DNA from 4 places in the Brevibacillus sp. IT-7CA2 genome. Region 4 is predicted to be linked to each of the others. Evidence: predicted binding sites of a transcription regulator. Region 4 holds the regulator's gene; each other region holds the start of a gene.
What was found. The regulator Rex, encoded in region 4, represses fermentation and respiration genes when NADH is low (regulators of the CRP and FNR family bind a similar motif). The targets are predictions, from matches to a motif close to TTGTGAAATATTTCACAA.
Positions count from the first base shown of each region.

Region 1: a site for Rex is predicted at 1,579-1,596, ahead of hcp (hydroxylamine reductase). Genes of this name have one in related genera too.
Region 2: a site for Rex is predicted at 1,510-1,527, ahead of ACM6JA_RS03185 (cytochrome ubiquinol oxidase subunit I). Genes of this name have one in related genera too.
Region 3: a site for Rex is predicted at 1,287-1,304, ahead of ACM6JA_RS26175 (DUF1641 domain-containing protein). Genes of this name have one in related genera too.

Region 1 covers NZ_CATKQT010000044.1:599,147-602,335, reverse strand. The annotation lists gene ACM6JA_RS22610 (MFS transporter) at 16-1,515, opposite strand; gene hcp (hydroxylamine reductase) at 1,659-2,954, shown strand; gene ACM6JA_RS22600 (hypothetical protein) at 3,072-3,189, opposite strand, start outside.
Region 2 covers NZ_CATKQT010000005.1:19,670-22,858, forward strand. The annotation lists gene cydB (cytochrome d ubiquinol oxidase subunit II) at 1-23, opposite strand, end outside; gene ACM6JA_RS03185 (cytochrome ubiquinol oxidase subunit I) at 13-1,428, opposite strand; gene ACM6JA_RS03190 (hypothetical protein) at 2,012-2,767, opposite strand; gene ACM6JA_RS03195 (sigma-70 family RNA polymerase sigma factor) at 2,757-3,189, opposite strand, start outside.
Region 3 covers NZ_CATKQT010000052.1:101,381-104,569, reverse strand. The annotation lists gene obgE (GTPase ObgE) at 1-445, shown strand, start outside; gene ACM6JA_RS26180 (PilZ domain-containing protein) at 454-1,119, shown strand; gene ACM6JA_RS26175 (DUF1641 domain-containing protein) at 1,410-1,865, shown strand; gene ACM6JA_RS26170 (NAD(P)/FAD-dependent oxidoreductase) at 1,909-3,087, shown strand; gene ACM6JA_RS26165 (hypothetical protein) at 3,138-3,189, opposite strand, start outside.
Region 4 covers NZ_CATKQT010000022.1:328,757-331,945, forward strand. The annotation lists gene dinG (ATP-dependent DNA helicase DinG) at 1-248, shown strand, start outside; gene ACM6JA_RS14625 (ComEC/Rec2 family competence protein) at 290-1,195, shown strand; gene ACM6JA_RS14630 (redox-sensing transcriptional repressor Rex) at 1,211-1,834, shown strand; gene ACM6JA_RS14635 (amidohydrolase) at 1,851-3,155, shown strand.

The DNA of each region.
Region 1 (3,189 bases), on a different contig from region 4:
GTGGTTCAAGCTTCTTTATCCATGTCTTTGCTCCGCGAGCTCGCTGAACATGCCAGCATAGTACTCGACGTCTCCTGCATCGTCTTTAATCGCGCTGATCGTTAGCCATTGGAGATATTGCTCCCCATTCTTCCGGCGATTCCAGATCTCTCCTTGCCAATAGCCATTCTTCTTGATCGAATCCCACATCTTTTGATAGAAGTCGGCACTCTGCCTCCCTGATTTTAAAATATTGGGGGACTTGCCAATCACCTCATTCATCTCATACCCAGTCACTTTCGTAAAAGCATGGTTCGCACTTTTAATGACTCCTCGTGTATCGGTAATCAGTATCGCCTCTCCCGTCTTTTCCATAATGGTGGCGGCGAGCTGCAGCTTCTCTTGATAAAACATCCACATCACCAAGACCAAGCTTGCCAGTGCAAACTGAGATAACGCCATGAAACCGATCGCGTAATGCCCCGTCAGATTAAACAGCAGCGTTAAGATCAACGGTGGAAAAAATCCTCCTAATCCCCCCATGGCAGATACGATCCCATTCACAATCCCCGCTTGTCGCGAGAAATACATCGGCACTAATTTGAACACGGCACCGTTACCGATACCTGCGCATATCGCTACCAACAAACATCCTACCGTATACATTAAAATTGATGGCGAGAAAGATAAGACAATTCCAGACAAGGCGAGCCCGGCAAACACAATCATCAATGCCTTGAAGGGGTTCCACCTATCACCTAGCCAGCCTCCCAATGGTCTTGCAAGTGTCGCCAAAAGAATGAATCCTGCTGTTCTCATACCTGCATCTACTTTATCCAGTTGGAAATGGCTCACTAAAAAATTCGGGAGATACACGGTGAAAGCGACGAAGCAACCAAACGTAATAAAGTAGAACAAACTGATTAACCATAGCTTTTCGTTTTTGTAGACACTCTTGATCTGCTGACCAAGAGGAGTCACTACCTTAGGTTCATTTTTATCCCCCATTAAGAAGGTAAGCACAGCGAATCCTGCAAGTAGTAGCATAAACATCTGTACGGTATTGGCCCATCCTAACGATTTAGCCAGAACAGGCGCTGCAAAAGTGGTTATCGCTGTACCAATATTCCCCATACCGTAGATTCCGTTTATAGAACCATGCTTCTCTTTCGGATAGTATTTAGGAAGAGACGTGACACCAACGGAAAACACCGCTCCGCCTATCCCTAAAAATAACCCGCCGATTAGCAAATCTGTATAAGTGGTCGCCTGGCTAATATAAAAAACAGGAGCCAGCAGCAAGAGAAAGCTTATGCTAAATAAAATTCTTGCCCCAAATCGGTTACTCCAATATCCTACTGGGATTCTCAACAACGATCCAAGCAAGACTGGAATCGCTGTCACCCACGCCACTTCGCTTGCACTCATGGGTACGGTTTCTTTGATAAAAGGCATGAGCGATGACAGAATGACCCATACCATGAAACCGACCGTAAGACTCAATGTCTGTAACGGCAACTGCCATTTTCGTACCATAACAACACCCCTCACTTGGGAATCTTCTACATCCACTATGATAAGAGGCAAAGTTTGGTTTCGTTGTGATTTTAATCACAGCTCCTTCCGAGCAATCCGCTTATAATCAAGGCGAAATCTTGAATCGAAGGAGTGGATTATACATGTTTTGTTATCAATGTGAACAGACTCCATCAGGTGGTTGTAAGGTCATAGGCGTTTGCGGAAAGAATGAAGATCTTGCGAGTATTCAGGATACAATTATTTTTGCTTTAAAAGGAATTGCGGCTTATGCCACACATGCTCGACAACTGGGCTATATCGATTCTGAAGTGGATGGGATTACACAGGAAGCTCTCTATTTTACATTGACGAATGTGAATTTTAACTTAGACGAACATTTGCAAATGGCCATGAAAGTAGGAAAGGCCGCGATAAAAGTCATGGAACTTTTGGATCGGGCTCATACGGATCATTTCGGAGTCCCGCAGCCAATCACAGTCTCGCAAAATAAAATCGAAGGAAAATGCATCGTTATTACGGGACACAATCTGTTTGCTCTCGAAGAGCTGTTAAAACAGACAGAAGGCAAAGGAATCAATGTGTATACGCATTCCGAAATGCTGCCTGCACATGGCTATCCCGCGCTGAAGAAATATCCTCATTTGAAAGGAAATATCGGGAAAGCATGGTACGATCAGCGTCAATTGTTTGAGAAATTTCCCGGCGCCATACTCGCTACAACAAACTGTGTAATGCCTATTCGTGGCAGCTACGCCGATCGTTTCTTTTCGTATGATATAACCGGTTTGGAGAACGTGACGAAAATTGTAGATAACGATTTTGCGCCGCTCATTGAAAAAGCATTGTCTCTTCCTGAGGTTTCCATCGAATCGGAACTGACATTGACGACCGGCTACCATCACAAAACGGTCCTCGGCATCGCCCCTGAAATTATTCAGGCAGTCAAGGAAGGACAGATCAAACGCTTCTTCGTCATCGCTGGTTGTGACGCTCCTGGCAAGGGAGGCGAGTATTACCGTGAATTGGCTACGTCCTTACCGCCAGAAACAGTCATTCTTACTACCTCCTGCGGAAAATTCCGTTTTAACGATGTAGATTTCGGCATCGTGCCAGGTACCAACATCCCAAGATATATTGATTTGGGACAGTGCAATAACTCGGTTTCTACCATTACGATTGCGGCTGCATTAGCCGATGCCTTCGAATGTGAAGTGAACGAGCTGCCGGTAAGTATCGTTCTTTCCTGGTTTGAACAAAAAGCGGTTGCCATCCTGCTCGGTCTGTTTAGTCTGGGGATACAAGATATACGGATTGGTCCAAAATTGCCTGAGTTCATTCAGCCCGGTGTTCTGCAAGTATTACAAGACTTGTTCCATATTCAGTTGATTGGTGATGCTCAAGAAGATATGAAGCAAATGCTCGGAATCACTCAATAGGCATCACCTGTAACCGCACATCACAAAAGGAGGCACCTTCTTCTAACTGGAAGGTGCCTCCTTCTTATGGAATTAAAAAAAGCCCTATCCATCAGTAGATAAGACCCTCCTATTTCCTTACAGCGGCAAATGCGTAACGGCCGTCCATGTTCCCACTTCTCCTGCCCGTACAGATGGGGGCTTCATTCGAACCGTTCCTCGTAATACATAATGTCGCAACCCAAGTGTTGGCTCG
Region 2 (3,189 bases), on a different contig from region 4:
AACCACAGTTCATTAAGCTCCATAACGTTCACTCCTTACCCGATCAAATGGATCCTGAAGCTGTAAATCCTCTACTTCCTCATGACTATCCATATCCGGTCCTTTTTTGGCCACACGAGCAAACAGATATGCCAAGAGGCAAAGCAGGATGAGATAAATCGTCGTGAAGGCGATGAGAGAGAACCATACCTCTCCTGTGCTAATGCTTGGCGAAACCGAATCTTCAACACGCAGTAGCCCGAATACCGTCCACGGCTGACGACCTACCTCCGTCATGATCCACCCAGCTGAGTTTGCGATGAATGGTAGTGAGATACCCGCAACCATCAACTGCATGAACCGCTTGTTTGGCTGTTCCAGCTTTTTGCGGATGGTCAGATATGCCCCGTACAAAGCCAGCAAAATCATTGCACTACCGCCCGCTACCATGATTCGGAAGCTCCAGAAGGTCGTACGAACCGGTGGAATGTAGTTTCCTGGACCGTAGGTTTTCTCATACTCTGCCTGCAATTCCAACATGCCCGGTACAGAACCTGAAAGGGAATTGTACGTCAGGACGCTAAGCAGATAAGGAATCTTTATTTCAAAACCGTTTTCTTGTTTTTCCGGATCAATCGTTGCAAAAACCGTCCAAGGAGCTGGGTCTGAGCTTGTTTCCCAGAGACCTTCACTCGCTGCCATTTTCATCGGTTGGGTAGCAACCAAATACTGTGCCTGACCATGACCGAATTGAGCAATAGCAAGTGAGGAAATCAATGCTACCACGATCGCAATTTTGAAAGATTGCACAAAGAATGTAACGTCTTGTTTTTTCAACAGCTTCCAAGCACTGATACCTGCTACCAAGAAGGCACCTGTCGCAAATGCCGCAAATACGGTATGCGGGAATTCATATAGTAATTGTCCATTGCTAAGGAGCGCGAAGAAATCGACCATCTCTGCACGTCCGTTATTGATAGCGAAGCCGACTGGCTGCTGCATGAACGAGTTGGCTGCCAAAATCCAAAGAGCCGAAAGAATCGTTCCGATGGATACGAGCCAAATACATGCGAGATGCACACCTTTGGACAAGCGATCCCAACCAAACACCCATAGTCCAATAAAAGTCGATTCGAGGAAGAATGCTAAGAGTGCCTCAATCGCTAGTGGTGTCCCAAATACGTCGCCGACGAATCGTGAGAAATCAGACCAGTTCATCCCAAATTGGAACTCCTGCATAATCCCTGTCACGATCCCGACAGCAAAATTTATGAGCAAAAAGGTTCCCCAAAACTTGGCCATTTTTTTGTACAAGTCATTCTTTTTTACCACATACATCGTTTCCATAATGGCTACTAATAATGACAGCCCGATGGAAATCGGCACAAAAACAAAGTGAAAGATAGTTGTTATCGCAAATTGAAGTCGTCCCAAATCCACTATATCCATGTACAAGATCCCTTTCTATTCGCGTTTTGGCCTTTATGTACCGGAATTATACCAGTGGGGAAACCAGCATTTATGGCGACTTTGTGAAAAAAATCACAAATATATGTGAAAAAAATCACAATTGATTCTCTCTCTTGTAACCCCCTTTTCGCATTCATCTTCTCGTGAGAGAGTTCTTTGTTTTGTTTTACCCTGTATATTTCCGGTCATGCATAATTGTAGCAGGACTTTTGACCCTAGAGGGTGTCCGATTCGTTACATGATTTTTAACACTCTGTGACTGTTTAGGATTATCCTATCATTTGAGCTAGACTTATGCTTCATTACTTATTTCATTACATGTGCAATAAATTTCATTCATATTAAAAATTATCAACAATTATGGCCGTAGAAAATATGGACCCTTTTACAGGCCCATCTTTCCCCTATTGATTTTTTTCGATGAGATACGACACTTGTGGAAGCGGCGTATCCATTCCCAAAGCACTACCAATTCCATCATTACGAAAATACCCAGGCGATCACCGACCTCGAAAAACAATCGAAGTCGGTGTGCCTGGGTACGTGGTGAAGCAACAACTGCTTATTTTTTTGCGGATTTCGTTGACAAGGAATCGATGATGTTGCCGATAGTCGCAGCATCAAAGCTCTTCTCTGCCATCTGGTACAGCTCGTACGTGAATCCTTCATGCTCCCAAATCACGATTCCGTTGGCGAAATGTACCTTTTTCCCGCCAATGGTTTCGATCTTGACACCCTCTGTCGTGCTGATGCCGTTTTCGCCACCGTTTGAAATCAACAAGGAAATAAACTCTTTCTCTTTTTTATACTGAATCTCTACCATACGCTCGCCTTGAACGACCGTGTTCACATAGGAATAATGCTCTGCCAACCATGTCGGTGCGGGAAAGTCCATTTTGCTAGCTGCGCGTGCTTCTTCCACTGTCATCTGTAGGGGGGCCTTGCGTTCTATAGGTATCTCGATTTCTTGGGTATTGGACTGTGTAGCAGGTAGCTCTTTATCGTATTGGGTAATTTCCATGTTCCCAACCTGAAAGCGTGCCAAGATCGTCTGGAGCATTCCTTGGGCAAACGATGTAGTCGAGAATGCCCCTAAAAGGCAAACAACAGCAACAGCACTAATTGTGGCAACTTTCCATTTATTGGTTTTCATATAGATCCCGTCCTTTTTACTATCATGTAGTTGTATGTTTCCTGATTCCAATTTGAATTTCAGCCGATTGTATATGTTGACTTTTGGAGTGGCGTCATCTAATTCCAGATCAGTAAGCAAGTCGGTGAGTTCACGAAAATCGTCTAGATTATGCTCACTCTTCATAACGGAAGCCCCCTTTTTGCAATTCCATTTGCAGCTTTTTCAAGCATCTGTAGAGAACGACGCCAATATTTGAACCACTGACACCAAGAAGTTCTGCGATTTCTGCGTTTTTAAGACCAGCCGCATATTTCATGGCGATGATATTGCGTTCCTTGTCACTCAGCTTCGCCAGTGCTTGAAATAAGGCTTGATGATTGTCGTCGCGGATCACGATGTCCTCCGGTGACGACTTCGGCAAGACCAGATTCAGAATCGAATCCAATGAAAAGCTGATTCTTTTTTTCTGTGAGCGGAAGTAATCTGCCACTGCGTTTCGGGCGATCGCAAACAGCCAGACTTCAAAGTTTGATTTATCCGGTGAAAAGCTGCTATATTTTGAAATCACCATTTCAAACACATGGCTACATATTTCTTCTGCTGCG
Region 3 (3,189 bases), on a different contig from region 4:
AGTCGCGAACAAAATGGAACTGCCAGAAGCAGTGGAAAACCTGCGTATTTTCAAGGAAAAGGCTCCAGATGTGAAGGTGTACGAGATCTCTGCTGCAACCCGCAAAGGCGTACAGGAATTGATGTATGTAATCGGGGATATGTTGGCGACCATTCCGGACAAGCCTACTGTCGAAGAAGTTGTGGAAGTGGAAGAGCGTGTCGTCTTCCGTGCAGAAAAAGAACCAGACGAATTCGAGATTACGCGTGATAACGAAGTATTTGTTGTTAGCGGCGAAAAAATCGAGAAGCTCGTACGCATGACCAACCTCACCAGTTATGATGCAGCCCAACGTTTTGCAAGACAAATGCGCAGCATGGGTGTAGATGAGGCCCTGCGTAAGCAAGGAGCAAAAGACGGGGATACCGTTCGGATCGGCAAATTAGAGTTTGACTTTGTGGAGTGACAAAAACCATGATTGATATCCCATCACTGAACCCATTTATGGGGGATAAACGACTCCAACGCGGTGCGACGCTACCGCTAATCATCTCCAAGCAGGTGACGACACCTGTCCAAGTTTTGGTTGAACATGCAAAGGGCAGTTATCTCGTAGTTTCCTATGAGATGAAGCCTGAAACGAAAGCAGAGCTTCTCGGATCAACTGTACGCATTCGTTGGGAGACGGATGCGGCAGTGAATACAATCGATTTGGAAGTAGTTTCGGAGCAAACGCTTTGGCCGATCAAGCTTTTAGGGATGATTCCGATTAGTGTAGGGGTAGAAATTACACAAAAGCGCAAGCAGGATCCCATCTCCCCAGATCTCGGTATTTCTGTCCCTTACAAGGTGATGGGAGCGAGACCGATCGAAGAAAAAGGCGAGGCAGTGTTGCTGAAATTCTCTCCTACTCGTCTTGTATTGGGTACAGACGGTTATGTGTCGAAGGGCGATTTTCTCCACTTGTCTTTCAAAATACCAAAGCAAGCGCAGGAGATCGTCATGATGGCGAAAATCGTGGAAAAAACGTTCCAAGACAAGCAATCGATGATTGAATTAATCTTTACGGATATCAATGAAAAGCACCATGAACTCATCAAGGATTACTATAAAAAGCTCTCACCTACCGCTTCTTCCTAAGGAAGCGGTTTTTTTCCTTTGATGTTCCTGTGAAGAAGGTATATAGTAGAGTACATAGAGTTCTAAATCGAGCCTGTTCACGTCATGATTTGTTGTGTACGCTTTCCTGAATAAATACACGTGAAATCATTCACTTTTGATTATTCGAATCCGTTGTCTGCTTTACTTTGTGAAAAATGTTACAAACAATTTTTTACCGGATTTTCAGGGAGAATAGCGGCCGTTACTCGTATGAACAGGCATCGAGAATGAAAGGCCTCTATTCCAAAGCAAAGGAGGACGTTTTTTTTATGTCTCAAACAACTACGCAACAAGCTCAAGCTGCTGCTGAAGTAGCAAGCACTGCAACTCTGGCACCAGCACAGCAACAAGATGTACTCGATCAGTTGATGAAACCAGAAATTCAAGAGTCACTGAACGTATTGGTGGCGAACCTGCCTAAATTGGCAGAACTGACAACTCTTTTGACCAAAACATATGATTTGGTACAAACAGTAGCAAATGATCATGTGTTGATCGACGACATCAAAGGCGGAATGGAAGAGTTCGTAAAACCGATCTCTGACAAAGCGAAAGGTATTGCGCAAGCAGCCATTGAAGCCAATGACCGTGTTCATGTAGAAGAGTCTACTATCGGTTTGTTCGGTATTCTCAAAATGCTCAAGGATCCGCAAGTACAAAAAACATTGCGTTTCGCACAAGCATTCCTGGAAGTATCAGCAGAACGTCAACAACAAAAACGCTAGTATTTTTTATTATTGATTGTAAGACATGGACGGAGGATTGGGCATGGCGAAGCATATTCTGATTCTAGGCGGCGGTTATGGTGGTTTGCTCAGCGCATTGACTGCTCGTAAATACATGACGGCTGAAGAAGCGTCGATCACGGTGGTAAACCGTTTTCCTACTCACCAAATTATTACGGAACTGCACCGCTTGGCAGTAGGAAACCTGTCTGAACAAAACGTGGCGCTCCCTCTGGAAAGATTGCTGCGTGGCAAAGAGATTAACCTTGTAGTAGACGCGGTAGAAAATATTGGTCTCGATTCCCAACGCGTAACATTGGCGAGCGGCGAGTCCATCAAATACGATGCTTTGGTAATTGCGCTGGGTAGTGAAACCGCATTCTTCGGAATCCCAGGTCTGCAAGAGTACAGCTTCACACTGAAGTCTGTAGAAGAAGCAAATCGTCTGCGTGCACACCTCGAAGAGCGGGTGATTGAATACAAGACGAGCAAAAATAAAGCAGATGTTACCTTCGTAGTAGGTGGTGGCGGTCTGACAGGTATCGAGCTGGTTGGGGAATTCGCTGATATGTTGCCAAATCTGTGCCACAAACACGGCGTAGACTTTGCAGACGTATCCATCTACTGCGTAGAAGCAGGTCCTTCCATTTTGGCTGGTTTTGCTCCTGACCTGGTTGAGCGTGCGAAAACGAGCTTGGAAAAACGCGGCGTTCAGTTCCTGACAGGCGTACCTGTAACGGAAATGAAAGAAACCACAGTTTGCTTAAAAGATGGCGCTACCATTGAAACCAAAACAATGGTATGGACAGGTGGTGTACAAGGAAATCGCGTAGTAGCTGAGTGCGGCGTGGAAGTTAACCGCGGGCGCGCAACTGTTACAGAATTCCTGCAATCCACTTCTCACCCTGATGTATTCCTCGCAGGTGACAGTGCGGTCGTAATGGGGCCAGAAGGTCGTCCATTCCCTCCAACTGCGCAACTGGCATGGCAAATGGGTGAAGTAGTGGGACACAATCTCTTCGCACACTTCAACGGCACCAAAATGGATACCTTCAAACCGGTATTTTCCGGTACATTGGGTAGCCTGGGCCGTAAAGACGCGATCGGAACAATCGGTGCAAGCCAATTGAAGCTGAAAGGCTTGCCAGCAACCTTGATGAAAGAAGCGAGTAACGTTCGCTACTTGACTCATATTAACGGTCTGTCCTCTTTGGCATACTAATCGAATCAGGAAAACCCGGGATCATGAGGTCCCGGGTTTTTTGTGCTTGTTTATCCGTTTCCGCTCGGATCTTCAATCACGTTTGGGGATTGTGCCATCTTT
Region 4 (3,189 bases):
AAAACGCTTTTATGTACTTGTCTCTTCCACAAGCTGTTCTGCAATTTAAACAAGGGGTGGGTCGATTAATTCGCCACCACTTGGATCGCGGGGTCGTGATCGTTCTAGACACGCGTGTGGTTGAGTCGAGATATGGACGCTCTTTCCTTCAATCTTTGCCGCCATTTCAGATCGAAAGCGGTCCATGGCCAACGCTGCGAGAGCGTATAAAGCCATTCCTTAGTATGCAATCCCTGTCAGATTCATAAAATGAAGCAATAGTCTCATAGGGATTAAGGTGATAAAATAAATGTTATGGAAAAAAGAGTGGCGTTGGTGGATTGTAGTTCTTAGTGCGATTTTCCTTTGCGCATGCTCGATTGATAGCCATTTGTATTTGCAAGAAGCAGCAGTGAAGATAGATGACCCGTTTGAAACAGAGACAGAACAGGAATTTTCGGGTCTCATTATCACCTACTTGGCACTTCCACATGGTGAGAGTACGCTTTTGAGAATGCCAGGCGGCAAAACGATGCTGATTGATACGGGTACGGCAGATGATTGGCCCGTTCTCTCGGCGCGCTTGGCAGAGCTCAAGATCACACGGCTCGACTATGTAGTGTTGACGAACGACCAGCCTGAGCATATGGGAGGCTACGCTTCATTGAGCCAGCAAGTGCTTGTAGATGCCGTTATTTTGCCCAGGCTGATCGCACCATCGATTCGCCATGTCGTGCTGCTTCGCTCCAACCAAAAACAGATGGAAGCAGAGCAAGGACAAGTACTCACTCTTGACCAAGAAATCTCGATGGACGTTGTGCTCCCGGATGAACCGTTATTTTTATCGCCCCAGAACAATTCTCTCGTTTTTCGATTGACGCACGGTCAATTGCGTTTTTTATTTATGAGCGCCGTGAATGAAAAAGCAGAAGAGCGACTGTTGGAACGGCAAAATGACAGACTGAAAGCGGAAGTGCTAAAGGTAGCCGGTCAGGGGAGCAATCAAGGCTCTTCGCAACCGTTTCTGACGCAAGTCGATCCTCAGGTCGCCATTATTCAGACAGGTCGATCGCGGGATCAAATGAAAGATGGTCAGACGGAAGTCATGGAGCGCCTGGGTGAGTCATGGGCCGAGACATACGTTACCAGCCACGACGGTTCCATTACCATTTTATCGAATGGAAAAGAATATCGGATTTTGAAGCAAAAGAATTAGGGGGGAAGACCGAACGTGGCAAAACACGAAAAGATTTCAGAAGCGGTCGTCCGTCGTTTGCCGATTTATCTGCGTTACCTCAGTTATTTGCAGCAAGTTGAGGTGACCACCGTTTCCTCCCAACAGATGGGCAAGAATCTTGATGTAAATCCTGCCCAAATCAGAAAAGATCTTGCAGCTTTTGGTGATTTTGGAAAAAAGGGAATCGGCTATGATGTCGATTATCTGGTGGAAAAAATACGTGAAATTCTGAAGCTAACGGATGAAATCCGTGTCGCTTTGGTCGGAGCTGGGCATTTGGGCCATGCCATTAGTAACTACAACGCTTATTTGAAAGATAACATGCGGATTGCGGCCATCTTTGACAGTAATCCAGAGAAGCAGGGCAAAAAAGTCGCAGGTATACCGATCCAGCCTTTAGCAGAGCTGGAAGAAACGATCGTAAACAAGCAAATCAAGCTAGCGATTATTACGGTACCGGCACCTGCAGCGCAATCCGTATGTGATCAGTTGACTCAAGCGGGTATCAGGGGGATCTTGAATTTTGCCCCTACGACGATTCGCGCAGGAAAAGATGTTCGCATCCACTATGCGGATGTGACGTCCAACCTGCAAAGCTTGGCCTACTATTTGACGTAAGAATGGAGTGTATACTATGAAAAAGACGATCCTCATTCACGCAACAGTCATTACCGTTAACGATACGAATGAAGTCATTTACGATGGTGCCGTAGCATTCGAAGGCAACAAGATTACGTATGTGGGCCCAACTCCTGAAGACCTGTCGGAAGCGGGATACGATGAAGTCATCGATCAAAAAGGTGATTACATATTGCCAGGCTTAATCAACACGCATGGACATGCTGGTATGTCTCTCCTACGCGGTTATGCAGATGATTTGCCGCTGCAACAATGGCTTGAAGACAAAATGTGGCCATTGGAGGCGCAATTCACGGGCGACACAGTAAAATGGGGTACCCAATTGTCGCTTATCGAGATGATTCGTACCGGAACCACCACGTTTGTGGATATGTATGATCATATGGACGTCGTGGCGAAGGAAGTCGATGCAGCTGGAATGCGTGCCCGCCTTTGCCGTGGTATGATCGGTCTGTGCTCCGAAGAAGAACGTCAAACAAAGCTGAAAGACGCGACTCTTTTTGCAAAAGAATGGCATAATCAGGCAGACGGGCGTATTACCGTCATGATGGCACCACATGCGCCGTACACCTGCTCACCAGAATTTATTACCCAAATTATCGAAAAAGCCGATGAGCTTTCCTTGCCGCTTCATATCCATATGTCTGAAACTGCTTGGGAAGTCGGTCAAAACGAGAAGGACTACGGGCTGCGTCCAGTTGCTCATTTGGAAAAGCTGGGAATGTTCAATCGCCCAACACTCGTCGCACACGCTGTTCACCTAACGGATGAAGAAATAGACATTTTGGCAAAATACAACGTGAGAGTTTCTCATAACGTAGTGAGCAACCTGAAGCTGGCAAGCGGTGTTGCTCCTGTTCCGAAAATGTTGGCAAAAGGTGTAAGCGTGTCACTGGGTACCGACAGCTCGGCAAGCAACAACAATTTGAATTTGTTTGAGGAATTGAAACTCGCTGCGATCCTGCACAAAGGTGTGAACAACGATCCAGTAGCCGTACCAGCAGAAGAAGCACTTCGCATGGCTACTCGTTATGGCGCAGAAGGGGTATTTCAAGAGGAAACGCTCGGAAGCATTGAAGTAGGCAAGCAAGCTGACTTGATCGTGCTGGATAGCCACCAAGCCCATTTCCACCCAGCGCACCAACCGATTTCACACGTGGTGTACGCAGCAAATGGACGCGATGTGAAAGATACGATTGTAGCGGGTAAATTCTTGATGCGTAATCATAAGCTGTTGACTATCGATGAGGAGCGCGCGATTTACGAAGCAAACCGCGTATTCCAAACGTTAAAACGGTAAAAGGCTCCTGTCAGGTGGGGGACAGGAGTAAGGC